Regions from separate parts of the Pseudoalteromonas sp. J2K-J599 genome, predicted to be linked through region 2. Evidence: predicted binding sites of a transcription regulator. Region 2 holds the regulator's gene; each other region holds the start of a gene.

Region 1 (8,235 bases), 430 kb from region 2:
TGACGATTGCGCTGTTTTAACTTCACAGCCACCGCGTTCAAGAGTGGGTTCTGCCATTAGTTGCCAGTTATTGTCAATAATGGTTTGTTCGCCGTAGCTCTCTTTTATGAGTTCTAAGTCTTCGGGGTTTAAATGGATTCGTACTTTTTCTTGCTCCGCATTAAGTGAATTAATACTTTGCTTTAACGTGTGTAAAATCACACCTGGCGATGTTTTTACTTCTTGATAAATAACAGCTTCCGCCAACATGCTAGCAAGTTGTACTAATTGCTTCTCGGCTTGTTCGTCCACTTTATCTAGCGGTGCAGTTAACCCCTCTAAAATGGCTTTTAAACTTGTTAACTGCTCTTCAATTAATGGTTTTACATCTTCAAGGCCTTGTGTTTTACCTTGCTCTAACCCTTCTTTGTAACCTGCTTCTTTACCTTCGCCAACGCCTTTTTCAAAGCCGTCTATGTAGCCTTGCTCATGACCTTGTTTGAGGCCTTCTTCGTACGCGTCTTGTCTAATGCGTTCAAGCTCAACCATGGTAAGCGCAGGGAGTTCTGGTTCTTGTGGCTCATCAACTGGCATTTCTTCAGCTAATTCTTTTTTGTACAGCTCACTAAGCGGTGTGCCGTAAGCTGTAGAGCGATTGCCAAAGCTGCTCTCATCTGGTGCTACATCTGGAATAGCCCAGTTTTTTAATAGTTCATCTGCTTCATCAGCGTGAAGAGTGCGCCCTTTGAGTTTGCTCATGGTTTACAGGAACTCCTCGCCACCGCCGCCGCCCAGCTGAATTTCACCTGAGTCAGATAAACGACGCGCTGTTGATAAAATCTCTTTTTGCGCCGCTTCTACTTCACTTATACGCACCGGTGCCATTGCTTCTAAATCATCAGCAAGCATTTCGGCTGCACGTTTAGACATATTGCCCAGTATTTTATCTTTAAGGGCATCGTCGGTGCCCTTAATTGCCTTCATTAATACGTCTTGTTGTACTTCTCGTAGGATTGCTTGAATACCACGGTCTTCAACATCCATTAAGTTTTCAAACACAAACATTAAGTCTTGAATTTGCTGCGACATCTCTTCGTCATGTTCACGAATAGAATCCATTAACTGCCCTTCTACATTTGTATCTAGGTAGTTCATAATATCTGCAGCAGCTTTTAAGCCGCCCATTTTAGCCGCTTGCGCACCAGCTTGACCGGCAAATTGTTTTTCCATGATTTCGTTTAGCTCTTGCAGTGCTGCTGGCTGAACTTCTTCGAGGTTTGCAATACGCATGGTTAAATCTAAGCGTACTTTTTCAGGGAACTGAGCAATAATCTCAGCTGACTGTTCTGGTTCTAAATACGATAATACAATGGTTTGAATTTGTGGATGCTCATTACGAATAATATTCGCTACTTGCTTAGAGTCCATCCATTTTAATGAATCCAGGCCTTTAGCGCCTGAGCCCATAACAATTTGGTCAATAAGGCTAGCAGCTTTGTCTTCACCAAGAGCGGCTGTAAGCGCTTTTTTAATAAAGTCTTCTGACTGAAAACCAATGGTACTAAAACTTTGAATTTGCTCTATAAACAAGTTGTGTACAGCGCTTATTTTAGCTTGAGATAAATCCTGTAACCCAGCCATCGCCATACCCACTTTTTGCACCTGTTTAGGTTCTAAGTGTTTAAGAATTTGCGCGGCATCTTCTTCTGATAAACTCAAAAGTAATATAGCGGCTTTATCTACCCCATCGAGCTTATCAACATCAAAGGCTGGCGGGAGTTGTTTTTGTTCTTGATCAGTCATCTTCTGTTAACCACGCTTTCACTACTTGTGATGATAGTTCTGGTTCGTTAGCTACAAGGGCACGAATTGCTTTAAGTAGATCTTCGTCGCCATGTAAATCCGGTAACTGCAGTGTACCATCACTTGAGAAACCAACCGAAGCAGAATCAAAGTCTTTATTTAGCATATCAAGAGTATTGTCGCCAATATCTACGCCTGAGCTTAGTGCATCTTCGTCGTATTCTTCTAGTGTATCGTCTGGGTAAATCAAGCGTTTAAGCATTGGTTTTACCACTGCCATTATTAATACAATGATAACTAAGGCGCCCAATACAAGGCGGGCTATTTTCATAAACCAGTCTTGTTCCCACAGTGGCACTTCTATAGCTAAATCTGTTGCTTCACGTACAAACGGCACTGTTACTACTTCAAGTGCATCACCACGTTGCATATCAAAGCCCACACCGCCTTGTAGTAAGCGACGAATATTTGACAATGCTTCAACCGAGCGTGGAGCCATGGTTGTTTCGCCGTTTTCTCCCACTTTAGGAATATAGTCAACAGCAACTGATACGCTTATTCTGCGTATAACACCACTTTGCTGGCGCTTGTGCGAAATGGTTGTATCGAGTTCATAATTACGTGTAGCTTCTTTGTGGCTGCGTGTTGGAGAAGTAGCAGTGCCTGCACCACCTTGCCCCGCAACCTCAGGAATATTTGAATTTAGCGGTGGCTGATTTGTAAGCGCACCTGGAATACCAACAGCTAGGCCGCCAATGTTATTTTCTTCAAATGTGGTTTCGCTTCTAACCGCTGGTAAGTCTGGGTTATAACGCTTTTGAGTTTCCTCAATCGAGCTAAAGTCCATACTCAAATCAACTTGAGCTGTATAGTTTGCAAGCCCGACAACCGGTATTAAAATACTGTCTATTTTTTCAAGGTACTCTTGTTCGCGCTTACGCTCTAAATCGTATTCTTTGCGAGAGCGTGCTGCTAATGAGCTTTGCGAACCTGAATTTAATAATCGACCATTTTGATCGGTAACTGTAACACGTGCAGGTTCTAAGCCTTGTACTGCTGAGGCAATCATATCAACAACAGAGTCTACTTCTTCACGGTCAAGTGAACGCCCACGTTTAAGTGTTAATACAACGGTAGCTGATGGTTTTTTCTCTCTGCGGGCAAATACGTTTTCTTTAGGAATGGCTAACAATACTTTGGCGCGAGTAATGTTGTTAAGCTCTTCAATTGTGCGTGCTAATTGCTGTTCACGACCATGTTTTAGGCGCTCACGCTCCAAGCGTTGGCTTACGCCAAAGCCCATATCTTGCATAATAATGTCAGAGCCTGATGCTGGACCTTGCTCTAACCCTTCACGGGTCATTAGTAGCTTAATGTTTTGGTATTCACTTTCATCAACCGATACAACATTGCCATCGAGTTGATATTCAATTTTTTGTGCATCTAAAAAGTCTAATGTTTGAATAAGCTCTTCAGTTTGCATTTTGCCTAACGGGCGCATATCTGGCTGACGAGCCCAGATAATAATGAAAATCGCGATAGCCAAACAAATCGCTAATGCTATTACCAGTGTTACTTGGCGCAATACATCAACACCACTTAAAGCACTTAAGTAGCCTGACTTTTGTTCTTGTTGATCATCACCACCACTTTGGTCGATACCGCCGCCAGCAAGTGCTAGGTCTGTAGATTGGTTAGATTGCGCCACAATAATTCTCCACTACCTAATTAAACAGGCATGTTCATGATTTCTTTATAAGCTTCAACAAGTTTATTACGAACCTGTACTGTAGCCTCAAAAGCAACTGACGATTTTTGAGAAGCAATCATTGCCTCAGCAAGCGATACACTTCGATCACCCATTTCAACTGCTTTTACTTTTTGACCTGCATCTTGCTGTAAACCGTGCACTGTATTTAGTGCATCGCTTAGCATGTCGCCAAACTGGGAAGTGGAAGTAGGCTGAACTGGAGTCGGCAATTTATTTATTTGATTATTACGGCCGGCTTCTAAAGCCATTGATTGCATTTCTTGAAATACAGCACTGTTTTGAATTTTCATAATTTATCTCTGACACGCAGTGAACTCTTACAAGTAATAAAGCACAAAACATGCCAAATAATTAATTGTTAAAATACATGCAGTTAGATTTAAATTATGTGAGTCAGAGTTTTGACAACCCTAAGTTCGCAGCGCAAACTTAGGGTTTATAGGAGGTTATGCAGGAAGTGAAATACCTAAATCGCGCATTTGCGCTAGTTTATAACGTAAAGTTCGTGGGCTTATGCCCAACGTTTCGGCAACGTCTTTACGCTTACCTTGGCAACGTGCAAGGGTTTCTAAAATAATGCGATGCTCTTTGTCTTTAAGCTCATCTTTATAGCTACCGGTATCTGCGGCTAGTAAACCTTGTTTGGGCTCATCCTCGGCATGCGATTTTTCATCATAATATGCAGAGCTTAGCGTGCTTTTATCAACGCCTTTATTTACGTGGGCCACTTCTGTTGGCGATAATGTTTGCGCTGGTGCCAATGAAGGCTCCATAACAAAGTTATTAGATACTAAGTTTTCAATAAAAATAGCATGCTCGTTTATTGTATCGCCACTTCGCAGTATAAGCGCACGTTGTATAACGTTATCAAGCTCGCGTACATTTCCAGGCCACGCGTGAGCCAGTAACTTTTGCTCGGCAGCTTTATCTAAATACGCCATGGGCTCTTTGCTTTTACTGATATGGCGCTCAATTAAATGCTTAGCCAATACAATAATATCGCCAGGGCGTTGGCACAATGCTCGCCACATAAGTGGAAAAACATTAAGCCTGTAATATAAATCTTCTCTAAATTGGTTTTCAGACACGGCTTCTTTTAAATCACGATTACTGGTTGCCAAAATACGTACATCGAGCTGAATTGTTTTACGCCCCCCTAAACGCTCAACTTCACGCTCTTGCAGTACGCGTAACAGCTTAGCTTGTAGCCCTAAGTCCATCTCAGTAATTTCATCAAGTAAAATAGTGCCGCCTTGTGCTTGCTCAAACTTACCCGGACATGCTTGAATCGCACCTGTAAAAGCCCCTTTTTCGTAACCAAATAAAGTAGCTTCGAGCATGTTTTCAGGAATGGCCGCGCAGTTAATCGCTACAAAAGGCTCATTACAACGACTCGACTTATCATGAATATAACGAGCGAGTACTTCCTTACCTGAACCACTAGGGCCAAGTACCATTACACTTGCATCAGAGCGTGCTACTTTACTCGCAAGCTCTAATAATTGAATACTAGTTGGGTCAGCAACAATAGGTCCGTCGGTTTCTTTTGCTTTTTCAGGCAAATAACGGCTCACCATATTTAACAGCACTTCAGGTGCAAATGGTTTAGCCATGTAGTCAATAGCACCTAGGCGCATGGCCTCTACCGCATCGTCAATTGTGGCGTACGCCGTCATCATCAGTACAGGTAAATCAGGGTGGTTTAATTTAATACTGCGTAGTAAATCAAGTCCACTCATTGCGCCCATTTGCACGTCGCTTACAACAAGCGAAAATTGATCTTTTTTAAGCAGTAACATTGCTTGCTCAGCACTGCTCGCTGCAACACATTCAATACCCGACATTTCAAGGGTATCTATTAAGGCTTCACGAAGCCCAGCGTCATCTTCGACAACTAAAATAGTGTTACTCATAATGACCCCTCTAATTTAGATGCTGCCTTAATAGGTAGTAACAAGCTAAAGCAGGCACCACCATGCGTATTATTAGTCACATCAACACGGCCTTGGTGTGCACTAGCAACCGAACTCACTACAGCAAGCCCTAAGCCTGTGCCCTGACTTTTTGTAGTAAAAAATGGTTCAAAAATTTTATCGCTTTGGCTTAAATCAACACCTGGGCCATTGTCGCTCACACTAATACGGACCATATCTAAATCTTTTAAATCTCTTTGTGCGCTAATTTTTACTTTTGCACCGCCACCAATAACTTGAATACTATTGTGCACTAGATTTTGAATAGCACTGGCCAATGCCGTTTTATTACCAACTATTTGTATATCGGGTTCTGGTAAGCTTACATCCAGTTCACTTTCATTAAGTGCGACCATCGCATCAGCGCCCGCTTTAACTTCTGTTAAAAGCTGCTGCATTGAAACTTGCTCAACAACTTGCTGATCGCCACTTTTAGCAAATAACAGCATGTCGTTTACTTGAGTTTCTAAATCTTTTAAACGCGACATTAACTTTGTTTGAAAATTATCACGAGATGCTTCGGGTAAGCGCTTAGACCCTAAATTAGCAGCGTACAGCATAGCGGCTGAGAGCGGCGTACGGACTTGATGCGCTAATGATGCAACCATTTTACCCAGCGCGCTTAATCGCTGCATATGTGCAACACGTTTTTGTAAGCGGCGGGTTTCGGTTAAATCCGTCATTAAAATAAGTTGCCCAGGCTCTGGTGCTAAAGCGGTAATATCAAGCTTTATTAGGCGCCCGTCCTTTAAAGACACTTCATGACCATCATCTTGATGTGGCCTAAAAGAGCGCTGAATAACATTAAACCAGCGTTCGCCTTCAAGTGGCTCGCCAAGCATATCAATCGCTATTTGATTCGCTTTTGCAATCAACCCTTTGCCATCAAGTACAACCACACCTGCTGGCATGGTATCAACCAAGTGCGAAAGCCAACTTGCTTGCTTACGCAGATCGCTTAATTCACCAATGTACTCCTCTTGAAGTAAACATGGGTTATACTGATTTGCAGAAAAAAACTGTGGTTTTAGCACGCTAGCAAGGGCCATAATCAAATCTCGAATTGATGTAGATATATGTCCAAATGCACGATTTATACCAAAATTTATTTACATACTTATCATTAAGTTACATCAATAATTTGAGCGACATAAAAATGACGCACACAAAAAGGAATAATAATGAGTGAGCAAATAAAGTGCCGTTGCCCGTGGCTCGACACCACTAAACCCGACTACGTTATTTACCATGATGAAGAATGGGGCGTCCCTCTTTATGATGATACAAAGCTGTTTGAATTTATCACTCTTGAATCAGCGCAAGCCGGCTTAAGCTGGTACACAATTTTAAAAAAGCGTAGCGGTTACAAAAAAGCATTTGCTAATTTTGATGTAGATAAAGTGGCACAATTCACACAAGATGACGTTGAGAGACTAATGCTTGATGAAGGGATTGTGCGCAATCGCTTAAAAATTGCGGCAACTGTTAACAACGCAAAGTGCTTTATAGAAATACAAAAAGAATTTGGAAGTTTTAGTAACTACCAATGGCAGTTTGTCGATAATAAACCGATTATAAGTAATTTAAATAACGCTGAGGACTACCCAGCAATTACAGAGGCATCAACTGCATTTGCTAAAGATTTAAAAAAACGGGGTTTTAAGTTTTTAGGCCCTACAACGGTTTACGCTCATATGCAGGCCTGCGGTATGGTTAACGATCATAGTAATGATTGTTTTAGAAAAGAAGAAATTATTAAGGCTTCTAGTGAGTAAGTGATTAGTTCACAAAGAGGTTAAGAGACGCTGCGCTTTAGAGAAGTAAAGCGTAAGTTGACTATGGTTTCTCATTTACCTTCGTTTTTCTCTTTGTGAAATAACGTTTTATTTAAATGATTAAAAGCTACGCTTTTCATGCGAGCAAGCTCAGCGTATACCGCCAAGGTTTAAGTTTGTGTTTATCTTGTAGACGCCAAGCTTGCTTGCGTGACGGGCAAAGCCCGTAAAGTGATTGCTCACAAATGAATAATAAATAACGAAAAGTATTTCACCATTTTAGTACTTCTAATCTCGTGAAAGATTATACTTTTTCATTTTCTCAACGAGTGTGGTTCTGCGAACCCCTAATATCTCTGCAGCGCGAGCTACAACATAATCATAGCGCTCTAACGCTTGGGTAATTAAGCTAATTTCGAGCTCGGCTAAATAATCTTTAAGCTCAATACCATCATCAGGTAATAGCCCACTACCCGTTTGGCTAAACTCAGCGTCTGGCTCACTTTCGTAATCACTGAAACCGGTGCTAAATATATCGTTAAAGGCGTCTTTTTCCATTAACTCTTCGGGGTATTCTGGCTCGTATGCTTCAACTTCAATGTAACGATATTTATTAGGTAAGTCGGGAATATCAACCACTTTTTCAGGAAACATAATAACCATACGTTCCACTAAATTAGCAAGCTCACGAATATTACCAGGCCAAGCATGTTCTTTTAAACTCTCAACTGCGCGCTCAGTAAACTTAGCGGTAGAACCTGTTTGGTCGTTAACACGGCGCATTAACTCTTTTAAAAGCAGCGGAATATCATCAGCACGTTCACTCAGCGATGGGTTTTCGATAGGAAATACATTTAAGCGGTAATATAAATCTTCCCTAAAACTCCCCTCTTCAATCATTGTTTCAAGATTACGATGCGTGGCCGCAATAACG
Region 2 (8,235 bases):
TCAGCAATTGATCCATCGTTAGTAAGCCGAGATATATTAATTATGATTGGTGCAACACTTGCTCTTATTATTATGTCATTGAACTTTAGAGGCACCCAGCGTATCAATAGGGTAGAAGGCGGCTTATTGCTAATAGCGTTTTTGGGTTACCAAGGGTATATTTTTAGTCAAGTAGGGTAAATGATGGCAACGCTAAACTTTATTGAACAAGGCCTTCGCGTTTTAGATGTTGAGCGCCAAGCACTTAGTGATATTGCACAATATGTAGATGAAAATTTTCATAACGCGTGCCAATTAATGTACGACTGTGAAGGCCGTATTATTGTTATTGGCATGGGAAAATCAGGCCATATTGGCAATAAAATAGCGGCAACCCTTGCAAGTACTGGCAGCCCAGCGTTTTTTGTTCACCCTGGTGAAGCAAGTCATGGTGATTTAGGTATGATCACTAAAAATGACGTGGTAATGCTTATTTCTAATTCAGGGGAAACCAGCGAAGTTTTAAATATCATTCCGGTTTTAAAACGACTTGGTGCCAAAATGATAGCGATGACTGGCAATACACAATCAACTATGGCAACCCTTGCTAATGTACATGTGTGCATTAAAGTAGAAAAAGAAGCTTGTTCATTGGGTCTAGCCCCTACATCAAGTACCACTGCAACGCTTGCGATGGGCGATGCCATGGCAGTTGCATTATTAGAAGCTCGCGGCTTTACAGCTGATGACTTCGCGCTATCTCACCCAGGTGGTAGTTTAGGCAAGCGCTTATTACTTACTTTAAAAGATGTTATGCACAGCGGCGCAAATACACCTATTATTGATGTTTCACAAACAGTTAAAGATGCTCTAATAGAAATGTCAGCTAAAGGATTAGGTATGACAGCCATTGTTGATGAAAATCAGCAACTCGTAGGGTTATTTACCGATGGTGACTTACGTCGCATTTTAGAACAAAGAATTGATATTCATACAACACAAATAGATGTTGTTATGACTAAGTTATGCACTACAGCTACGCAAGATATTTTAGCCGCTGAAGCGCTCAATATTATGGAACGTAAACGTATAAATGGCCTAATCGTCGTCAATGAGAAAAACCAACCTATTGGCGCATTAAATATGCAAGACCTATTAAAAGCAGGAGTGTTATAAATGCAATTTGAAGAACTCTATCAACCGCTGAGCGATGATGCAAAAGCACGCGCTAAAAAAGTAAAACTACTTATATGCGATATTGATGGTGTATTTTCTGATGGCCGTATTTACCTTGGCAATCAAGGTGAAGAGCTAAAAGCATTTAATACAAAAGATGGTTTTGGCATTAAAGCACTTATAAACAGTGGCTTTGAAGTAGCTGTTATTACTGGTCGTCATTCACAGATAGTACAACAACGTATGAGCAGCTTAACCGTACAGCATATTTATCAAGGCCAAGAAAATAAGCTCATTGCCTATCAAGAATTAAAAGATAAACTCAACCTTAGCGATGAACAAATTGCTTATATTGGTGATGACGGTCCTGACATGCCTGTTATGGAGTTAGTAGGCTTTGCCGTTGCAGTAAATGATGCCCACCCTCTTATTAAGCGTTTGTCACATTATGTAACGCAAATGCCTGGTGGTTTTGGCGCTGTGAGAGAACTCACCGATTTGCTCATGCTTGAAAATGGTAAAGCATTGACTACACAAGGCACTAGTTCATGAATGCAGCGCGCATAATATTAAGCGTTTTATTCATTAGCTGTATGGTTTGGCTTTGGTACCCTTATTTTACACAAACAAATATTGTGCCTCAGGCTGAGCCTGAAGTTGTTGCTAAGCCTGATTACATAGCTATTGAGCTCAAACAGACAGCCTATGATGAGCAAGGTAAAATTAGCCACAAAGTCACTGCGGCTAAAATGGAGCTATACCAGCAATTAGGTTTCACGTTTTTTGAAAAACCCATTTTTACTTTATATAACGAGCAACAAACGTGGCAAATAAATGCAGACGAAGCAACATTATATGAAGATAAACAATTAATTTTAGAAGGTAATGTGGTTGCCAAAAATTTAACCGATAACGCCATGATAGACAAAATCAATGCTGATAATATTCAGGTTGATATAAAGTTATTAACAATGCGTTCGGAGCAACCCGTCATTATCACTGGACCCAATTTAAAAATCACCGGTAAAGGCCTAGAAGCCGACTTGAAAACCGAAGTGATAAAACTAATTAACCATACGCGAACCATATATTATGACCAATAAAATATTAAAATCATTTATAATTCCTACACTTATACTAGCGTTTAATAGTAGTGCTGCAGAGCAAAACACGCAACCTGCTGCCAATCAAATTTCAATAAGTGCCGACAAGCAAGAAGGTCAATTGAAAGCTAATGTGGGTATTTTTGAGAAAAACGTTGAGATTATTCACGGTAATCGCCGCATTACAGCCGATCGCCTCGAAGTACACAAACGTGATGAACTTGGTGATAATAAACAATTATTAATTGCCACAGGTAGCCCTGCGCACTTTGAAGAAAAGCAATCAGACGGCACGACTATGAGCGCCAGTGCTGACGAAGTACGTTATGATGTATCTAAGCGTTTTTTAACGCTTGTTGGTAATGCACAAGTATCGCAAGCCGGACAAAAAATAAATGCTAAAAGCATTACCTACGACATAGAGCAGCAGCTCATCAGTGCCGAAAAAGATGAAAACTCAACTGACCGCGTTCACACAATTTTAGTACCGATCGAAACTAAAAAAAGTAAAAAAGGCGATAAAGGTCAACCATGAGCACATTAAAAGCAGAACTATTGGCAAAAAGCTATAAAGGTCGTGAAGTTGTAAAAAACGTCGGCCTTGAAGTACAAGCTGGCAGTATAGTTGGCTTACTTGGCCCTAACGGTGCTGGTAAAACAACGACTTTTTATATGATTGTAGGGCTTGTTCCTAGCGACAAAGGTAAAATATCTATTGATGATAACGATATTACTCTTTTACCTATGCATAGTCGTGCTAGATTAGGCATAGGCTACTTACCACAAGAGTCATCGATTTTTAGAAAGCTGACTGTTTATCAAAACTTAATGGCCATTTTAGAAACGCGCAAAGAACTAAATAAACAAGCCAGAGAAGACACGCTCAATAACTTATTAGATGAATTTAGCATACAACACATTCGTGATAGCCAAGGTATGGCATTATCGGGGGGAGAACGTCGTCGTGTAGAAATAGCACGAGCGCTGGCAGCAGATCCTAAATTTATATTACTGGATGAACCGTTTGCCGGTGTTGACCCTATTTCGGTATTAGATATAAAGAAAATAATAGAACATCTTAAAAATCGTGGGATTGGTGTATTAATTACCGACCATAACGTAAGAGAGACCCTTGATGTTTGTGAAAAAGCCTACATTGTTTCTCATGGGGAGCTGATTGCATCAGGTACTCCAGAACACGTATTAAATGATAAAACAGTACGCGATGTTTACTTAGGCGAGCAATTTAGGCTGTAACATTTACGCCATGTCTTTAAGCATCTGCTAGTATTAATTATAACAACATAAAAGGATTGTTAGAGATACATGAGGCAATCACTACAGCTGCGCATGGGCCAGCAACTTACAATGACTCCACAGTTGCAACAAGCTATTCGTTTGTTGCAACTCAGTACATTGGATCTCCAGCAAGAAATACAAGAAGCTCTCGACAGTAATCCACTATTAGAGGTTGAAGAGGCAGACTATTCCGAAGACGCTGCTGGTAAAAACGAGCAAAAAGCTGATACCGATGACATAACTGTTAGCGCATCTGCTGATGATGCTCCGAGCGAATACGAACAAGATACTGGTGAAGCACTTGCAAAAGACACGCTAAGTGACGACATGGCTATGGATGTCAGTTGGGATGAGTACATGAGTGCCGCTCCTGCAGCCTCATCAGGTCCAATGCCTGAAGACGAATCAATATACCAAGGCGCCTCTACTGAAACGCTGCATGAGTATTTAATGTGGCAATTACAACTAACGCCATTTAGCCCTACCGATGAAGCCATCGCTATTGCGATTGTAGAGGCCGTCGATGATTCAGGTATTTTAACACTAAGCTGCGAAGAGATTTTAGAAAGCTTTAATCAAGAAAACGAAGATGATAACGAAGTTGAACTTGATGAAATTGAAGCGGTATTAAAACGCATCCAACTGTTTGATCCTGTTGGTATTGCTGCACGTAGTTTACAAGAGTGTTTGTGTATTCAGCTTAATCAATTTGATAAAGAAACACCTTACATTAATGAAACGAAAATGATTTTAACCGAGCATATTGATCTATTAGCAGCTCGCGACTATCGTACATTAATGAAAAAAACAAAGCTTAAAGAAGAAGAGCTTAAAGAAGTAATGACACTAATACATACTCTCAACCCAAAACCTGCAGATACTATTGTAAGGGAAGAATCTGAGTATGTTATTCCTGATGTGTCAGTTAAAAAAATTAAAGGCCGCTGGGTTGTCGAATTAAACCCAGATAGCATGCCTAAAATTCGTGTTAATAGCCAATACGCAGCAATGTCTCGCACTGTAAAATCAAGTGGCGACAGCCAGTTTATTCGCTCACATTTACAAGAAGCTAAATGGTTTATTAAAAGCTTAGAAAGTAGAAACGACACGCTATTAAAAGTTACTAATTGTATTGTTAAGCAACAACAAGGCTTTTTTGAACATGGCCCTGAAGCCATGAAACCAATGGTTTTAAATGATGTTGCTGAAATGGTAGAAATGCACGAATCGACAATTTCTCGCGTAACTACTCAAAAGTACATGCATACACCCCGTGGTATATTTGAGCTTAAATATTTTTTCTCAAGCCATGTAAGTACTGAAAACGGTGGTGAATGTTCATCTACAGCAATACGTGCGCTTATCCGAAAATTAATCGCAGCAGAAAACTCAGCAAAACCATTGAGTGATAGCAAAATAGCGGATATATTGGCTGAGCAAGGAATTAAAGTAGCGAGACGTACAATCGCAAAATACCGCGAATCTCTTGCTATTCCACCGTCAAATCAGCGTAAAAGTCTGATTTAAGACGCTAAACTAAGAGGGTAATGCTTATGCAACTAAACTTAACTGGTCGTCACGTAGAATTAACCGATTCACTAAGAGACTATATTAATACTAAATTTGCGAAGCTTGAAAGACACTCTGATCATATTAATAATGTTCATGTCATTCTCGATGTAGAAAAATTAAATCAAAAAGCAGAAGCCACAATACACGTAAGCGGTGCTGAGCTATTTGCCTCTACAGAACATCAAGATATGTATGCCGCTATTGACTCGTTGATCGACAAGCTCGATCGCCAAGTAATCAAACACAAAGAGAAGCTTGCTCGACACTAATATGATGAAATTAAGTTCACTTATATGCCAGGACTGCAGCAAAGCTGCGGTCCTTTTTAATAGCAAAAAAAGAATTTTAGAGTTCATTAGCGAACTTGCTCACGACAAACTTCCGTATTTACCGCAACAAGATATTCTTAATGCTTTAATGAGCAGAGAGAAATTAGGTAGTACAGGTATAGGACGTGGCATTGCTATTCCTCATGGAAGAATGAGCGGTGCAGAAGAGCCTTTGGCTTTAGTGCTCGTTAGCGAAACTCCAATAAACTTTGATGCAATCGATAATCGCCCTGTTGATATTTTCGTCGCACTCATCGTACCAGATGGCGATAACCAGCAGCACTTAAAGACTCTAGCAACCATTGCTGATAAACTAAACAACAAAGATTTTTGTAAACAGTTACGCAGTGCAAAATCTGATACTGAGCTTTACCAAGTTATTGTCGATCAATCATAGTTTTATAAAGGGTGTTAAATGGAGTTAATTATCATAAGCGGCCGTTCCGGTTCTGGAAAGTCGGTTGCTTTGCGCGTTGTAGAAGATTTAGGTTATTATTGCGTAGATAATATTCCAGTAAACCTACTACCTTCATTAGTTCGCAGTGTGTCTGATAGCTACGATAAAATTGCTGTTAGCATAGATGTGCGCAACATACCTAAAGAACAAGATGAATTTAACGATATTCTTGAATACTTACCAGGCTTTGCAAACCCTACGTTATTTTATTTAGATAGTGACGATCAGACATTGATCAAACGCTTTTCTGAAACACGCAGATTACACCCACTATCAATAGACTCGTTGCCCCTTGATTTAGCCATCAAAAAAGAAAAAGAATTACTTGATGTATTAACCACTCGCGCCGACTTTATGATAGATACGACTGATTTAAGTGTTCATCAACTCGCTGAATCTATTCGTGAAAAGATTTTAGGTAAAAAAGATAAGCAACTGATTGTCACATTTGAATCATTTGGTTTTAAACACGGTATACCAAAAGAAGCAGACTACGTATTTGATGCACGCTTTTTACCAAATCCACACTGGGAACCAGAGTTGAAGCCTTTAAATGGGTTAGATCAACCGGTTAAAGACTATTTAGCTAATCACAGCATAGTGCAAAAATTCACATGGCAAATTCAAACATTTGTACAAACGTGGTTACCGCATTTAGAACGAAATAACCGCAGTTATTTAACCATTGCTATTGGGTGTACAGGTGGGCAACATCGCTCTGTGTATTTAGCGCAAACTATCGGTGAAAGTTTTGCAATGACACATCCCAATGTAAAAATTCGCCATCGCGAACAAGAAAAATAATATAGCTGAATAATCACCTGTTCAGCTTAGGTAGAGTAAGTTATGCATTGTGAAGATACCTTTTTAATAAAAAACAAATTAGGCTTACACGCCAGAGCAGCTACTGTGCTTGCGCAATTAGCAGTACAATTTGATGCTACAATCACATTATTCCAAGATGACAAAGAAGCAGCAGGCGATAGCGTACTTGCATTAATGTTACTTGAAAGTAGCCAAGGAAAAGAAGTTAAAGTTGTTTGTAAAGGCCCTGATTCTGAGCAAGCTTTACACGCTGTTGGAGAATTAATAGCACAACGCTTTAATGAACAAGAATAATCTGTTTTATAAAAACAATATTCGCATTACTAGTGCTTCAATTAAAACAGATATATAAAATAAATAGGTTAGTAACGCCAGTTAACTCACCTCCCCCCATAAAGTAATATAACAATTTATAAAGGACGCCAATGCCAGAAGCTTTTGAACAAGATTATCCACTACAGCAACTAAAGCAGGTGACGAAGTCACTCAATAGTGGTCAATTTGTTCAAGTTAGACGCATGCTCGCAAAAACGGCTCCTTGTGATACCGCATTATTATTAGAATCATCACCGCATAAAATTCGCCGACTGCTTTGGCAATTGGTCGATCCTGATGTGCAGGGTGATGTTCTTGAAGAATTATCTGAAGATGTTCGTTTAGGCATTATTGCCCAAATGGAACCTAAGCACATTGCCGCCGCAACTGAAGACATGGGCCACGATGACTTAGGTGAAGTATTACGTAGCCTGCCAGATACCGTCTATAAAGACGTTGTTAGCGCGATGGACATTCAAGACCGTGAACGTGCCACGCAAGCACTGTCATATCAAGAGCGTTCAGCAGGTGCGCTAATGAACACCGATACGGTGACCATTCGCCCTGATGTAACACTCGATGTTGTACTTCGTTATATTAGACTGCGTGGTGAGTTACCAGAGGGTACAGATGATTTATATGTTGTTGATAAACATAACTGCTTTATAGGCGCTTTATCGCTGAGTACATTATTAACTAATCCGCCAGAAAAAATTGTCCGCGATTTAATGGATGAAGATTGTGAGTCTATCCCAATCTCAATGGATGAAAGTGAAGTAGCGCAATTATTTGAGCGTCATAATTGGATATCGGCCCCAGTGGTGGACGATAACGACCAACTCCTCGGTCGTGTTACTATCGATGACATCGTTGATGTAATCCGAGAAGATGCCGAGCATAGCTTATTAAGCCTAGCCGGTCTTGATGATGAAGAGGATACATTCGCGCCAGTACTAAAAAGCTCTAAAAAACGCTCAGTTTGGCTAGGAGTTAACTTACTAACCGCACTTGCAGCTGCTTTTGTAGCTAGCTTTTTTGAAGGCACTTTAGATGTGCTCCCTATTTTGGCTGTGCTTAACGGTATTGTCCCTTCTATGGGTGGTGTTGCTGGTAGCCAATCATTAACGCTTGTTATCCGTGGTATTGCAGTAGGTCATATAAACCAAACAAACCAACGTTT
Region 3 (8,235 bases), on a different replicon from region 2:
AAAGCTGCGTGTTTACTGCTTTTTAAGTGCAGGGTATTCACTAAAAAAATCTTGCCAATGCGTTAAATGATCAACATTTGGGTAAGCACTGTGTACATGATTAACAGAGCCTTGCATATGTTGCCCACCGCTGTAATGCAGTACTTGCATAGTGGCGTCAATCCCTGCATTTACGCCGGCTTTACTGTCTTCAATTACTAAGCAATGCTCTGGCTTTACACCCATTTGCTTAGCTGCATGTAAAAATAAATCAGGCGCCGGTTTACCACGCTTAACTTCGCTGCTGGTAAAAACCGTATCGCTAAAGTACTTACTTAAACTCACTACGCTCAACGCTTTTGCGGTGCGTGCTGGGCTGCTGCTAGTAGCAATACAAATAGGCACAGCTAAATTGTTAAGTACGTCTTTTATACCGTCAGTCGTGGTTAGTCCGGTTTCAAATTCGTTTAATAGTGCCTCGCGGTAGTCACCTTCAAAGCTTTCAGGAAGAGTGACATTAAATGCATCCGCTATTTTTTGGCTTACTGTTTTAAAGTTGCAGCCTAAAAAGTGTTGCTGTACATAAGCGCGGTCAATCTCAACGCCTTTTTCAACAAGCATATTAATGAGTACTTGTGCGCTTAAAATTTCGCTATCAATAACAACGCCATCACAATCAAATATCACTAGCTCAATATTAGTATTCATCTTGTTACCTTATTAACACTGTTTGGTTTAGCTAATTTAAATATAACGAGTTAAGCGCGATTAATATTGTGCAACTTTTTAGTGCAACTCAGTGGTGAGCATAAGCTCATTGCCTGAGCATATTCCCTTTATTGCGCGAATATGTCAACACACTGTAAGTATAAAACGCACCAGCTTGGTGAAAATACCGCCAGATAAAACTAAAAACCTTTGTATTTAATAAATTTTATAAAAGCATATTGCGACTAAGGTCGTAGTAAAAAAATTACATTAATGTAAAAAGTGTATCTGCAAATTCATTTCATCTGTTTTACAAATCACATCAATCTAATTAATCAGTTTTACCGAAGTTAATAAAGTTAATACTATCGTTAACAGATTAACAGCCTGCACCACTGCCGGCACTTTTAAATAGATGAGGTCGACAATGAATACTCAAATAAACAAAACAAAATTAACACTAACTGCACTGGCACTTGCAATGGCATTACCGGCAAGCGCAGCAACAACTCTTACTAAAGATAACGGCGCAGCTGTTGGCGACAACCAAAATTCAATTACCGCTGGCGAACGTGGCAGTGTATTACTAGAAGACGTGCAACTAATTCAAAAACTGCAACGCTTTGCACGTGAGCGTATTCCTGAGCGTGTTGTGCATGCTCGTGGGACTGGCGCACACGGTGTGTTTGTAGCATCAAAAGAGCTAGATGATTTAACAATTGCAGCACCGTTTACACAAGCTGGTAAAGAAACAGACGTATTTGTTCGTTTTTCATCAGTAATTCACTCAAAAGGCAGCCCAGAAACACTGCGTGACCCACGTGGCTTTGCAACTAAGTTTTACACAGACCAAGGTAACTGGGATTTAGTAGGTAACAACTTACCGGTGTTCTTTATTCGCGATGCGATTAAATTTCCAGATATGGTTCACTCTTTAAAACCATCTCCGGTTGATAACATTCAAGATCCTAACCGTGTATTTGACTTTTTCTCGCATGAACCAGGTTCTACACAAATGCTAACGTGGGTTTACAGCGACTACGGTACACCAGCAAGTCTTCGTAAAATGGACGGTTGGGGTGTACATGCATACAAAATGATTAACAAATCGGGCGATGTTAAATACGTTAAGTTTCATTGGGTAAGCCAACAAGGTATTGATAACCTTGACGCAAAAGAAGTAGCTAAAGTGCAAAGCCAAGACTTCCAACACTTAACACGCGACCTTTACAGCGAAATTGGCAAAGGCAATTTCCCTAAATGGGATCTGTACATTAAAACGCTTGATCCGTCGCAGCTTGATGACTTTGATTACAACCCGTTAGATGCAACAAAAATGTGGTTAGACATTAAAGAAACTAAAGTAGGAACAATGACCTTAAACCGTATGCCAACTAACTTCTTCCAATCTACGGAACAAGTAGCAATGGCACCGGCAAACATTATTCCAGGTATTGAGCCATCAGAAGACAGACTATTACAAGGTCGTATGTTTTCTTACGCTGATACACAAATGTACCGCCTAGGTGCTAACCACCAGCAATTGCCAATTAACCGTGCAAAAGTTGAAGTGGTTAACTACAACCAAGACGGCGCAATGAATATTGGTAACACAACAAGCAATGTGAACTATCAGCCAAGCCAAGAAAACGTAGCTGAAAACCCAATTGCACGTAGAAGTAACACAGAGCTAAAAGGCTTTGTACAACAAGCCGCGATTAAAAAGCAGCAAAACTTCGCGCAAGCAGGTGTTATATACCGTGGTTTTAGCAAGCAAGAACGTACAAACCTAATTAATAACCTAGCAGGCGATTTAGGCAAAGTGCAAAACAGCAGTGTTAAACACAAAATGCTTAGTCACTTTTACAAAGCTGATAGCGAGTACGGTACACGCTTAACTAAAGCTGTAAACGGCGACCTTAAAATGGTTAAACAACTAGCCGCTAACTTATAAGCAACTAGTTAAAAGCAATTAGTCCCAACTAAATAGCTATTTAAACCACAACCATGAGGAAGGAATAAACCCCTTCCTCTTTTATAAGAGACAATTGTTATGCGTAATTTATTAATTGTAGTCGCTCTACTACTGAGCTTTACCAGTAGCGTTTACGCTCAAAATACATCAGATACACAAACACCCAGTACGCAATCTGAAACCCAACATTCTGCAAAAACTCAATACGATAGTTTATTTGCTTATTACTTTGCCGCAGCACGCACAAACGACACAGCTGTAATAGAGCAATTTGTAGATGCCGGTATTCCTATCGACAGCTACAACAATAAAGGCTACACCGCGTTAATGATTGCTACTTACCATGGTAATAAAAACACGGTTAATACACTTTTACACTTAGGCGCTAATGCCTGTCTAGAAGATAACCGTGGCAACACAGCGCTAATGGCCGCTATTTTTAGAGGTGAATTTAGTATCGCTAAAACACTCGTATCACTTGATTGCGACAACGCGCATCAAAACAAAGCCGGTCAAACAGCAGAGCAATTTGCACAAACATTTGGTCAACAAAAAGTTATAGAGTTACTAGCGCAGGTAAATAATGCAAAATAATCTGCACGCAACAAAAAGCCCTAAAATAATAGGGCTTATTTTTAATAAAATTAGTCTTATGTTGCAGACGCTATTTGGGGTTGTTTAGGCTTTTCTCGCGTTACAAAGTAACAAATTAGCGAGCCCACTGTTACCAGCACAACCCCCTGCCAAAACGAAGCACTCAGCATAATAGATAAATACAACGCCGAAATAATAGTAGAAAACACCGGTGTAAAGTACGAAAGCGTTCCCAAAAGCATTAAGTTACCGGCAATAATAGCTTGATTCCACAGTGCATAACCGCTCCCCACGACTACACCAGCTAATAGCAACGTTATGCTTGAGCTGAGCGAAAACGTTAATGGCGCTTCATTACTAAAACTATATTGCGCCCACAAACTCATTGCCGTAACAGTAAAAAATAACGTAATGGCATTTTTACCATTACTCAGCTTTTGCGTTACTACGCAATAAATAGCCCATATAAACGCTGCAGCTAATGCCATTAAGTAAGTAGCAGGATTATCAGCAAAGTTAGTCACAAGCGTATCGAGTGACATTTTTTGATCGCCCGTAATACACCAAGCAACGCCTAAAAAAGCAATGACCATGCTTGGGTAAACCCAGAAACTTACTTTTTTACGGCCAATAATAATAGAGAGCAGTATAGTCAGCGTGGGCCATAAATAATTAATAACCGCCATTTCCATTGCCTGATGACGACTATTTGCCATACCAATAGAAAGTGCCAAACAAATTTCGTACGCTACAAATAATAAAGTACCTATTACCAAGTAACGTTTTGAAAACCCACTAAACTTGGGCACTCCCATAACCAAAATTAAAAATATCGCACTGACAGAATACATAGCCGCCGCACCACCAATGGGGCTAAACAACTCAGAAATATCCCGTAGTAATGCAACTAAGCAACTCCACAGTAATATTGCAGCGACTCCATATAGTGTATATTTATTTTTGCTTATAAAATCCATTTGCCAATCCAAAAGTACTACTCGTAAATTTGAAACTAAACTAACAGTAATTATTTAATTAAACAATAAGGGTCTGTTGTTCTTTCAAGGTTAAATTTGCAGCACTCTGTTTGGTATTTAGGCAAGGCAGAACCTATATAGTGTGGTTATTCCCCATTAATGGGCGATAACGTAGCATTAATGCCAAACAGGCGCTGCCCAAAGGGTTCTTCCTAGGGGCTACTTACTCTTTGTTGCCTACATGGATGTAGGTAAGGGGCGTGAGCAGGACGCGGAAGCTTTGCTCGGTTTTTACTTAGCCCACTAGGTTACAAATCTCGCGCCGCGATTAAATAGCCCCTAGTTTGAACAAATTTTAATCCGCAAAGTTCAACAGACCCTAAAGTTAATAGCTTAAACCTCTCGCCTGTTTTTAACATTCACACTTTTTAGTAATTGACCTTTTGGTCAGTAAAGCTACAATCAATCAATACGTTAAACACGCAAACTCTATAATGACCACACAAATAAAGCCAAATAAAAAAGAAATTACACGCGAGAAAAACCAAAAACTAATTTTAGATGCCGCCGAGCAATTGTTTTCGCAATTAGGTTACGACGGAGCAAGTATGAGCATGGTTGCTAAAGAAGCGCAGGTGCCAAAAGCTAATATTTTGTATTACTTTAAAAGTAAAGATGGTCTGTACGAGTCTGTGATCGACCGCATAATAGCTAATTGGAACTTAGGGCTCGATAACGTCACAATTAACGACGATCCAGCTACCGTGCTTTATAACTATATTAAAAGCAAAGTAATACTCGCCGTAAATCAGCCAATGCAATCTCGCTTATTTGCCAGTGAAATACTGCGTGGTGCCCCTTATTTACAAAACTACTTTAGAACCAATACCCGCCCTTGGGTTAAACAAAAGGTTGATGTACTTCAAGCATGGATGGATGCAGATAAAATGGATAAGGTTGACCCCTATCATTTGCTCTTTACTATTTGGTCTACCACGCAATATTACGCCGACTTTCAGGCTGAGGTTTTACTCGTAATGAACAAATTAGAGTACGACGAAACCGATGTGGCACAAATTACGCAATCAATTGCCCACATAATTTTAAAAGGTATTGATCTTAAAATACCTGAGCAAAGTGAGACTTAACCCATGACATCGTTTACTACACCCGATTTGTTTGACGATCATCGCGATAACGTGCAAGTAGCAGACAGCGGCCTTTATCACTTTGGTAAAAAAACCACGTTTTATGGCAAAGTAGTTACCGTTACCTGCCCAGAAGACAACTCTTTTGCTGCCGATATATTGCATGAAAATGGTGAAGGTAAAGTATTGGTTATAAACGGTTTTGCGAGCAAACGCTTTGCATTTATAGGCGATATTATGGCTGAGCGTGCCTTAAGTAATGGCTGGGAAGGCGTAATAATAAATGGCTGTTGCCGAGATATTGAAATACTCGCCACAATGAACTTACCTGTAATGGCGCTAGGCTCTACACCGCGTAGTACCTTAAAGCGCGGCTTTGGTGATAAAAACCAAGCTGTTACCATGCTTAGCACCACTATTGAACCTAACGATTGGGTTTACGCCGATATTAATGGTTTAATCATCAGTAAAACGCCCCTTATTTAGCACTCAAAACCATATAAATAAAGACCAACTTGGTGCATCTGCGCACCAAATTGGTTTGTTTTAGCTCATTTTAATCTCACTATTTCTACAGCCCACACTTACAAATCTCATACAACCCACTAAATCCTGACCAGTTGGACAGGATTTTAATTTATGGCATTCCTCTTGCTTAGTCTAAGCACTATAAAATCAAAACTACCGATTAAAAAGCACAGCTTTAGCAATTGCATTAAATTAGTGATCTATTATAACGAGAAGAAAATGACGCAGTGAGTGCGCTATTTAATCCGATAAAATGATCATGTTTTTAATAAAATTGGTATTCATAATAATAACCAGCCCGCTTTTTAATCACTCTTAACTTAATAAGTAAGTACTTGGTCAGTTTTATAATAATGAGCTGCAAATGAGTGATAAAAAAAACAACAAAGGTATATTTTGCAATCACGGTCCTACCCTGTGGCAAACAAACCACTCTGGAGTGCTTGCAAACAATCGCTTAGCTGTAAAAGATGTATTTGCAGTAAAGGGCGAGCGTAACAGCGCAGGCAACCCAAACTGGTTTAAAACAGCTAAACCGGCTCAAAATACGGCAAGCTCGGTTAATAAGCTCATGACCGCTGGTTGTAACTTTATAGGCTTTACCCATACTGACGAACTGGCTTATAGCTTAGAGGGTAGTAATATACATTATGGCGCTGCGCAAAATCCTAAATTAAAAGGGCATGCTTGCGGTGGTTCGAGTATGGGGTCTGCTGCTGCAGTTGCTGCAAACTTAGCTGATATTGGCTTAGGCACCGACACCGGCGGCTCAATTAGAATACCCGCCAGCTATTGTGGTTTATATGGCATAAGGCCAAGCCATAACGTGATTGAAAAAGACGGCCTAATACCGTTGGCTCCCCCTTTAGATACCATAGGTTGGCTTACCCAAAGCGCCGAGCTATTAAGCAGCGTTGGCGATATATTATTACCACAACAAGCTATTAATAAAGTAAATACGCTGGTTATTTGCGAAGCACTATTTGAACTCGTTGACCCTGCTTTACAAGCCCCACTTAAACAATTGCTTGAAAAAACCAAGCCTAATTTTAAGCACCATAAAGAATTTGAACTACCTAACAGCAACTTATTAAATGAACTTGCGGATAGTTTTAGAGTACTGCAAGGGCGAGCAATCGCAAAAACGCATAAAGATTGGCTTCAATTGCCGGGGCAACTTCCCCAGTTTGCTCCAGCAATTGCGGCACGTTTTAATATGGCGCTTGCCCTAACTGATCAAGAAGAACAAGAAGCACTAAAAGTACAAACCCAATGGCAAACACTAATAGCTAAAAACCTAAATACAAACAGCTGTTTATTTTTGCCAACCACCCCCACAACCGCACCTAAATTAGGCGCCGACACAAGCGCCTTACGCATGCAAATTATTACGCTTTCGGCAATTGCAGGGCTTAGTGGCTCAGCGCAAGTGCATTTACCGCTGGCTGATTTAGCAAATGATCATCCGTATGGTTTTTCATTAATGATGAGCCACGGTAACGATAAAAGCCTACTTGCTTGCGTTAAGCACCTAGCTGCACACTTTAAACAGGACACACCGGCATGACCACACACAACATTGCATTTACCGCGTCTCATTTTTCGGCCACTGAGGCGGGTATAAATATACTAAAACAAGGCGGTACAGCTACCGAGGCTATGGTAGCGGCTGCCGCTGCTATTAGCGTTGTATACCCACATATGAACTCAATTGGTGGCGACAGCTTTTGGCTTATCGATAACCCAAACCAAAAAACGCCCACAGCTATTGACGCCTGCGGCCGCGCAGCAACTAATACAACGGCATATAACTTGCTCACGCAAATACCAGAGCGCGGCGGATTAAGCGCACTTACTCAAGCGGGCACAATACGCGGCTGGCAAAAGGCGCTTGAACTAGATGAGCACGCAGCACTACCACTGTCACAAATTTTAGCACCCGCTATTGAGCTTGCGCGCGAGGGCTTTACCGTTACAAAAAGCTTGCAAGCAGGCTGCGAAAAGCTAGCCACTGCTAACAATACCAATGACGCGTTTAAAAACCTCTACATACCCAATGGCAAGCCCTTACAAGCAGGTCAACATTTTAAAAACCCTAAACTTGCAGCAACGTTTGAATACCTAGCAAAACATGGTTTAAACGCATTTTATGAAGGCGCACTTGCCAACTCATTTGCCGCCGACTTAGCAAAAGCAGGCAGCTCAATTACCGCAGGTGACATTGCAAATACTAAAGCCGAGGTAGTTACTGCGCTAAATGCAAACCTCAGTGGTATTGATTGCTACAACTTACCCGCGCCAACACAGGGCGTGCATTCACTACAAA
Region 4 (8,235 bases), 600 kb from region 2:
TAACCCAAGCTGTAAAAGCTTGTCATGAGATAAGTCGAATAACGACCCAAGGGAATAGTTTGTAGATAGTGCTAAAAGGGTTTTTATACCCAACCCTTTACACATATAAAAGGCAAGCCAGTGGGCTAGCTTGCCAGATGACTGATCCATGCTCTCTCCTAGAGCACCGTCTCGCTACTTCTTAATGAATAACTGCAATATCTCCAATGCGAATTGGGTGCTGGTTTTTAGTTATTAATGCATAACTTACTTTGTCATACACTTTAAAGACAATTAGCTCACCAACTTTTTCTTTAGGCATGGTCCACGTTGTGTTTTGTTCGTCAGACTCATCACCAAATAATTGGCTCACATCAGATAAAAGCTTCTCATATTTACTAGAATCTTCTGGATAACGAGGGCCACGAGGACCATCAATAACCGTTGGCGATTGACGCTCTAGATCTAATACATGACCCGCTTCTATATTTTGTTCACTGCCTAAGTTTAGCACCACAACATCCATTGTGCTGAATTCTCTAACTTCGCGTGGTGAAGCAATAATATTACCTGTTACAGGTTCTGAAGGACGGTGTATATCAAAGTACGCAGGAAGCATTTGGCCTTCCATTGCCGGCATTAAAAAATCACCTTGCTGAATTTCTCGTTTAACAGACTCAACGCGTAATGACGAAGGCACGCCATTTTTCTCATCGCCCGCTCTAAAAGCACGTGCTATACCCACATAAGATGCACGCGTTGCTAACACCTCACCGGTTAAATCAGTGTAGGGGTCACCTTTATGGTAAATAGCATATGCTTTATGTACTTGTAAGTCGCCTTTAACATATAAAATATGGCCTAGCGTTTGTGTTTTAGTATTTTCGTTTGCACCTAAAATATAAGGTTTGCCTTTAATATCGTCACTGTTCATTGCTTGCTCGTAACTGACATAAGGTTTGATCATTTCAAGCGGCAAAGTAGTTATAGCATCACGCCCTTTTGGTGTAATACGACCCTGAGGAGATAGCTTTCTATATCCTTTATTTATCACTAAACGTGGGTTTCCATCTGCATCGTATATCAACGCTAATGCATCACCGGGGTAAATTAGGTGTGGGTTGTCAATTTGTGGATTCATTTGCCAAAGTTCAGGCCATAGCCAAGGCTCATCTAAATAGATGCCAGAAATATCCCAAAGTGTATCGCCTTTTTTTACAACATACTGTTTTGGTGCATCTTTTTTTATTTTAAGTACATCAGCAACTGCGGGAAACGCAGCGCTTAACGTAAGCATGATTGCAAGTAGTGGAGATTTCATCGAGCTTCCTTGTATTGTTTTTTCATTATTATTGCCCAAAACCTGTTAAAGGTGAACGCGAATGGCTAAAATAAGAGCATACAATACCCTAAATTAAGCACAAGTGAAAAAGGTAACTATGGCTAGGTTAGAAGTTTTAAGATTTCCAGATGAACGTTTACGTACTGTAGCAAAAGATGTTGTACAAGTTGACGACACAGTACGCCAAATTGTAAAAGACATGCTAGAGACAATGTACGATGAAAATGGCATTGGTCTTGCGGCCACGCAAGTAGATATTCATCAACGAATCGTTGTTATTGATGTATCAGAAGAGCGCAATGAGCCACTGGTATTAATTAATCCACAAATCATTAAAAAAGACGGCTCTACCGTTAGCGAAGAAGGCTGTTTATCAGTACCTAACTCGTATGCAAAAGTAGATCGCGCAGAAACAGTAACAGTCGCAGCACTTAACGAAAACGGTGAAGAATTTGTACTAGATGCAGATGAATTATTGGCTATTTGTATTCAACATGAACTAGATCACCTTCAAGGTAAGCTATTCATTGATTACTTATCTCCATTAAAGCGCCAACGTATTCGTAAAAAGCTTGAAAAAGAAGCCAAGTTTGCAGAACAGTAATAAGCACCTTAGGAAAACTCAGTGACTCAACCATTACGCATTATATTTGCCGGTACGCCGGACTTTGCCGCACGTCATTTACAAGCGCTGATACAAAGCGAACACCAAATAGTGGGTGTATATAGCCAGCCAGATCGCCCTGCAGGTCGTGGTAAAAAATTAAAAGCCAGTGAAGTGAAAGAGCTAGCGCTTGAGCACAACTTACCGGTTTTTCAGCCACAGTCATTAAAAAATGATGAAGCACTAGCTGAGCTAACAAGCTTAAATGCCGACATTATGATTGTTGTAGCATATGGCTTAATTTTACCTAAAGCTATTTTAGAAGCGCCACGTTTAGGTTGTTTAAACGTGCATGGCTCTATATTACCGCGCTGGCGCGGTGCTGCACCTATTCAACGCGCAATTTGGGCAGGTGATAAACAAACCGGCGTAACAATAATGCAAATGGATGAAGGGCTAGATACCGGCGATATGCTACATATCAGCCGCTGCCCTATTAGCACAACAGAAACTAGCGCAAGCTTATATACAAAGCTTGCTGAGCTAGGTCCAGATGCGTTAATTGAAACCATTAATAAATTAGCTAATGGTGAGATCACCCCTGAACCTCAAAACGATGAACTTGCTAACTACGCTAAAAAGCTTTCTAAAGAGGAAGCTGATATCGACTGGTCCATGAGTGCGCTTCAAATCGAGCGAAACATTCGCTCTTTTAACCCGTGGCCAATGTGCTTTACCCAAATGGGTGGGCAAACAGTAAAGATTCATCAAGCGCAGGTTATGCTGCAATCAGGTGATCCTGGGCAAATTTTATCAAGCGACAAAAATGGCGTAGTAGTGGCGTGTGGCGAACACGCTTTATGTATTACGCAATTACAGCCGCAAGGTAAAAAACCAATGGCAATTAACGACTTTTTAAATGGTCGTAGTGACTGGGTTACTCCTGGCACAATATTAGGCGAAAACAATGAGTAATGTTCCAAACGTACGAGCGCTTGCCGCTGAAACTTTATATAACGTAGTTGATAAAGGCGCATCGCTTAATCAAGAACTTCCATTTGCAAGCCAAGGCTTGCCGCCTAAAGATAAAGCGTTGCTACAGCAAATTTGTTATGGCGTTTTACGCTACTTACCGAGCCTTGAAAATTACTGCCAACACTTAGTAGAGCAGCCATTAAAAGGTAAACGTAGAATATTTCAGTTTTTATTATACGTAGGTATTTATCAACTGCAGCATATGCGCGTACCACCTCATGCTGCCATTTCAGAAACGGTTAACGCACTGGCTCAACTACGCGCTTTAGGATTAAAAGGACTGATAAACGCCATTTTACGTAGCTTTCAGCGTCAACAAGCTGAGCTTGAAGAAAAAGCGAAGCTTATTCCGGTATGTTTATACAACCATCCAAATTGGTTTATTAAACAGGTGCAAACAGCCTACCCAGATAGCTGGGAAGCACTACTTGAAGAAAACCAGCAACAAGCGCCAATGTGGCTTCGTGTCAATCAAGCCCAATTTAGCACGCAAGAATACAGTGACATGCTCAGCGCTAACGATATTGAACACACCTTAAACCCTGATTTTATTGATGGGATTAAGCTTGCCAAACCACGTGATGTATTTTCGTTACCTGAGTTTGATACAGGTGCATGTTCAGTACAAGATGCTGCAGCACAGTTGGCAGCCCGCTTTTTAGAACCTAAAGCAGACGACTATATTTTGGATGCCTGCGCAGCCCCTGGCGGTAAAACATGTCATATTTTAGAGCTTGCTGATGCTGATGTACTTGCACTTGATAGCGACTCAACTCGCCTTGAACGTGTTAAGCAAAACTTAACGCGTATTGGCTTAGGTGCAGACCTACAATGTGGCGATGCATCGCAACCACATACCTGGTGGGATGAAAAATTATTTGATCGTATTTTACTTGATGTGCCTTGTTCGGCCACTGGCGTAATTCGCCGTCACCCTGACATAAAATGGTTACGTCGCGCATCAGATATCGAAGACTTAGCCAAGTTACAAAGCGATATTCTTGATAGCATTTGGCCACTGTTAAAACCAGGTGGCACATTGGTATATGCTACGTGTTCGGTTCTTCCACAAGAAAACCAACAGCAAGTTGCTAAGTTTTTAGCTAATAACGATGATGTAGAACATATACCTCTACACGAAAACGATACCGTAACAACGCCAGGTTTGCAGTTACTGCCCGGTGAAAGTGATGGATTTTATTACGCTAAGCTAGTTAAAAAAGCCTAATAGCCGTACACTAAATAGTTAGCCATTTATGAAACATTAAATGGCTATTTTTTTAATTAAATTATGATCAATACCACGGGTAAATAATGAAAATAATTATACTCGGTGCCGGGCAAGTTGGTGCTACGCTTGCTGAAAACTTAGTTGGCGAACAAAACGAAATTACCGTTGTTGATATAGACGGTAACCGATTACGTGAACTTCAAGATAAGTACGACTTACAAGGGGTTATGGGCCACAGCGCGCATCCTGATGTATTACGCCGCGCAGGTGCTGAAGATGCCGATATGATTATAGCGGTAACTAGTTCAGATGAAGTGAACATGGTTGCATGCCAAGTGGCATACAGTATTTTTAAAACACCCACTAAAATTGCCCGCATTCGCTCAGAGCAATATTTAAAATACCGCGAAAAACTTTTTCAAAACGACGATTTACCAATCGATCATTACATTGCTCCCGAAGCACTGGTCACTAAGTATATTCGCCGTTTAATTGACTACCCTGGTGCTCTGCAGGTATTGCAGTTTGCTGATGGCATGCTCTCGTTAGTAGCCGTAAAAGCTTACTATGGCGGTTTACTTGTAGGTTATGCGTTATCTGCACTTAAAGAACATATTCCTAATGTAGAAACTCGTGTTGCCGCTATTTATCGTCAAGGTAAAGCAATAAAACCATTGGGTACCACCGTTATTGAAGCCGATGACGAAGTATTCTTTATTGCCGCTACAAAACATATACGCGCGGTAATGAACGAGCTACAAAAACTTGAGCGTTCGTACAAAAAAATTATGATAGCTGGTGGCGGTAACATTGGGGCAGGCCTTGCCCGCTCACTTGAAAAAAACCACACCGTTAAACTAATTGAACGCAGTAAAGAACGTGCTGAGCAACTCTCAGAAATGCTCGATAATACGGTTGTTTTTTGTGGTGACGCATCTGATCAAGAACTGCTCTCAGAAGAGCATATTGAACAAGTCGATGTATTTATTGCCGTAACCAATGACGATGAAGCAAACATTATGTCAGCCATGCTTGCAAAACGTATGGGCGCACAAAAAACCATGGTGCTTATCCAGCGTGGTGCTTACGTTGATTTGGTACAAGGCGGCGAAATAGATATTGCCATATCCCCACAACAAGCAACTATATCAGCGTTATTAACGCACGTACGCCGTGGTGATATTGTTAACGTGTATTCACTGCGTAAAGGCGCAGCAGAAGCCATTGAAGCGGTTGCTCATGGTGATGAAAACACATCTAAAGTGGTTGGTCGTGCGATTGCCGACATAAAACTTCCTGCGGGTACAACTATTGGCGCAATAGTACGTAATGACGATGTGCTGATAGCTCATGATGATACAATTATTATGTCGGGCGATCATGTCATCATGTTTTTAATCGACAAAAAACACATTACCGTTGTAGAAAAACTATTCCAAGTAAGTGCTATATTCCTTTAACTAGTTACGCTAATTAGTTAATTTAAAATACAAAAAAGCCGCTGACTAAGGCGGCTTTAGTGGAGTATCTTCGAATATTGATTACTGTACTTTTGAAAACTCTTCTTTAGAGATTTCACCATTTCCATCAGCATCTAAATCATCAAAAATCTTTACAAGTTGAGGGTTAACCTTCGCTTCTTCCATTGTAATCGCACCGTCGCCATCTGCATCAAAAGAGGCAAAGTCCACTGCTGCGTATGCTGCTGATGAAGATGCTAAAACGATAACTGCAAGTGTTGTATTGAATGTTTTCATAATAATATTCCTAGTAATATGGGAAGTCCTTTTCAAAGATCCCTGACTGTGAAAAATGTTTAATTAGTAATTAGCGAACTCTTCTTTAGAAAGCTCGCCGCTACCATCTGTGTCTAGCTCAATAAATTCAGCCATTAAATCGGTATCGACTGCCGCTTCGCTTGGGCTAATTGTGCCGCTACCATCGATATCAAGGCTGTCAAAATCTGATGCTGCAAATGCAGCTGAAGAAGATGCTAGTACTATAAGTGCTAATGCTTTATTTAAATGTTTCATAACTTAATCCTTCAATGTTCTATCAAAAAAATTGCTTCGTTTAACTTAAAACGTAATTTTTCACTTCCTTGTTATCCTCTTTCGTAAGCTCCCTTGCCTACTTAGGTTGTCTTTGGCAACTCAGGATAAATACTTTTTAATTAAGCTTCTGAAAATTCTTCTTTTGATAACTCACCATTTTGGTCGGTATCAAGCTCAGAAAACATGCTCATTAATTTTGCGTCTACTGATGCTTCTGCTTGGCTAATTGTGCCACTGCCGTCTACATCAAGTGTGTCAAAATCTGTTGCTGCAAAAGCGGCTGAAGAAGATGCAATAGCGATAAGTGCTAAAGTTTTATTAATGCTTTTCATAATATGTATCCTTCAAATTTATGTGTGTGCGATTAAGTATTTCACTTTGAATCACGATTTCGTTCAGTACACCCTGACTATTACAACTTAAATGCCAACATTGAAAAGCCATTAACTTTCAATAAGTTAAAAATAAAACGTACAATAAGTAGGAATTTTCAGAGTCATTACTGTTGCCTTTTCGCAACACGCTTTAAAGGTGAAAAACTAAAGTCATTAAAAACAAATAGTTATGTTTATATAAAAAGATACATTTTAAAATGTAGAGCTATAAAAGGAGGGATTTTAAAAAATAGTTAAGGTTAATTTTAACGAAGTAGCTATAACAACAAAAAACAAGCCATAATAAAAAATACGTAAAACATTGTTTTATTTGAATAATATTTTTAATTATATAAAAACAAAAAAACACTTTATAAATACTCACTTAAAACGCCATTTTGTTGCAAATAAGCGAAAAACGATTTAGTCAACGGTGGGCTCAAGCGCAGATGGGTCTATAAAATGCTCTTTCATAAAGGTTTTCATTTCATCCTCGCTTGCTAGTAGCTTAATTCCGCAGTGCACACCTGCAGCATGCTCTTTAACACTGCAAATTTCACCTTCAAAATCTTTATCACTACTATTGAGGACGACAGTGCATTGCATATCTTTTATACCTTCAGCTTGCTGATCGCCTCTAATATCAAACATTACACCAGTGAGTGAAATGTCCTTAATAAGGCCTTCAAGCACTCTATCGTCACTTAGTTTTAGCTTTGCAGGTAATAAGGTAGGTATGCGTGTTTGCGAGCGTAGCGCAAATAGCTGCACTTGCTTAGGAAAATTAATAAAGACGAGTTTAGCAGGATGCGAGGCTACTGACATAATTTGCTGGCGAAACGCAATAACTTGCCCACCACTGCCTTCAATCAGTGCTCTTACAACAACCATTACGCCATCACGTAAATAGTCACTCGCCGCAGGTAAACGCTTTGCATTGGGATAATTTAAAATAATAAACTGTTTATCGAGTAAACCAACTAATTCAGTTTTAACACGCTTACTGCTTGTAGGTGTTAATATTTCTAGGTCGACTAAGCTGCCTACACTTATATGCTTTAGCTTTTCTAAATTTGTTGGCATATCCCTTTCCCAATAGTTCGTAATTTAAAACTTAAGCCGCTCGTTTATCCACGCCAAAAAGTAGGCGTAAATAAGACTAATAAAGTAAATATTTCTAGGCGACCAAACACCATTGCAATGGTAAGCAACCATTTAGCACCATCGGTTATAGCACCATAATGCGACGCTACATCTCCTAAACCAGGCCCTAAGTTATTTAAACAAGCCGCAGTGGCTGAGAACGCAGTTATGTTATCCATACCCGTGCCCATAAGCGCTAACATGATAATAATAAATACCAGCGCATAAGCAGAGAAAAAACCCCACACAGCTTCTACTACTTTATCTGGCAACGCCTTACGACCCAGCTTGATTGAATATATAGCACGAGGATGCACTAAACGATTGAGCTCACGCACACCCTGCAAATAAAGTAAAAATACGCGGACTACTTTCATGCCACCACCGGTAGAGCCTGCACAGCCACCAATAAAGCTCGAAAATATAAGTAAAATAGGTAAAAACAAAGGCCATGTTGAAAAGTTATCCGTAGC

Evidence for each region. The regulator sigma-54, encoded in region 2, starts transcription at its own class of promoters, with help from an activator protein. The targets are predictions, from matches to a motif close to GTTGGCACGNNNNTNGNNT.
Region 1: a site for sigma-54 is predicted at 3,883-3,901, ahead of fliE (flagellar hook-basal body complex protein FliE). Genes of this name have one in related genera too.
Region 3: a site for sigma-54 is predicted at 6,020-6,038, ahead of AC5NT5_RS18255 (amidase family protein). Genes of this name have one in related genera too.
Region 4: a site for sigma-54 is predicted at 6,658-6,676, ahead of AC5NT5_RS00130 (EF-hand domain-containing protein). Genes of this name have one in related genera too.

What each region holds. Positions count from the first base shown of each region.
Region 1 is NZ_CM200271.1:1,054,504-1,062,738, reverse strand. It holds gene fliH (flagellar assembly protein FliH) at 1-738, opposite strand, end outside; gene fliG (flagellar motor switch protein FliG) at 742-1,782, opposite strand; gene fliF (flagellar basal-body MS-ring/collar protein FliF) at 1,775-3,490, opposite strand; gene fliE (flagellar hook-basal body complex protein FliE) at 3,511-3,843, opposite strand; gene AC5NT5_RS04790 (sigma-54-dependent transcriptional regulator) at 4,000-5,466, opposite strand; gene AC5NT5_RS04785 (sensor histidine kinase) at 5,463-6,575, opposite strand; gene AC5NT5_RS04780 (DNA-3-methyladenine glycosylase I) at 6,708-7,301, shown strand; gene AC5NT5_RS04775 (sigma-54 dependent transcriptional regulator) at 7,590-8,235, opposite strand, start outside.
Region 2 is NZ_CM200271.1:628,484-636,718, reverse strand. It holds gene AC5NT5_RS02830 (calcium/sodium antiporter) at 1-180, shown strand, start outside; gene AC5NT5_RS02825 (KpsF/GutQ family sugar-phosphate isomerase) at 184-1,155, shown strand; gene kdsC (3-deoxy-manno-octulosonate-8-phosphatase KdsC) at 1,156-1,707, shown strand; gene lptC (LPS export ABC transporter periplasmic protein LptC) at 1,704-2,258, shown strand; gene lptA (lipopolysaccharide transport periplasmic protein LptA) at 2,248-2,793, shown strand; gene lptB (LPS export ABC transporter ATP-binding protein) at 2,790-3,515, shown strand; gene AC5NT5_RS02800 (RNA polymerase factor sigma-54) at 3,585-5,084, shown strand; gene hpf (ribosome hibernation promoting factor) at 5,111-5,398, shown strand; gene ptsN (PTS IIA-like nitrogen regulatory protein PtsN) at 5,403-5,855, shown strand; gene rapZ (RNase adapter RapZ) at 5,874-6,719, shown strand; gene AC5NT5_RS02780 (HPr family phosphocarrier protein) at 6,762-7,034, shown strand; gene mgtE (magnesium transporter) at 7,166-8,235, shown strand, end outside.
Region 3 is NZ_CM200272.1:316,962-325,196, reverse strand. It holds gene AC5NT5_RS18285 (HAD family hydrolase) at 13-687, opposite strand; gene AC5NT5_RS18280 (catalase) at 1,115-2,641, shown strand; gene AC5NT5_RS18275 (ankyrin repeat domain-containing protein) at 2,741-3,256, shown strand; gene yddG (aromatic amino acid DMT transporter YddG) at 3,313-4,233, opposite strand; gene AC5NT5_RS18265 (TetR/AcrR family transcriptional regulator) at 4,728-5,381, shown strand; gene AC5NT5_RS18260 (putative 4-hydroxy-4-methyl-2-oxoglutarate aldolase) at 5,385-5,867, shown strand; gene AC5NT5_RS18255 (amidase family protein) at 6,274-7,476, shown strand; gene AC5NT5_RS18250 (gamma-glutamyltransferase family protein) at 7,473-8,235, shown strand, end outside.
Region 4 is NZ_CM200271.1:30,379-38,613, reverse strand. It holds gene dprA (DNA-processing protein DprA) at 1-150, opposite strand, end outside; gene AC5NT5_RS00165 (LysM peptidoglycan-binding domain-containing protein) at 182-1,300, opposite strand; gene def (peptide deformylase) at 1,419-1,925, shown strand; gene fmt (methionyl-tRNA formyltransferase) at 1,947-2,900, shown strand; gene rsmB (16S rRNA (cytosine(967)-C(5))-methyltransferase RsmB) at 2,893-4,188, shown strand; gene trkA (Trk system potassium transporter TrkA) at 4,275-5,651, shown strand; gene AC5NT5_RS00140 (EF-hand domain-containing protein) at 5,733-5,948, opposite strand; gene AC5NT5_RS00135 (EF-hand domain-containing protein) at 6,012-6,224, opposite strand; gene AC5NT5_RS00130 (EF-hand domain-containing protein) at 6,365-6,577, opposite strand; gene AC5NT5_RS00125 (flagellar brake domain-containing protein) at 7,043-7,702, opposite strand; gene AC5NT5_RS00120 (TrkH family potassium uptake protein) at 7,747-8,235, opposite strand, start outside.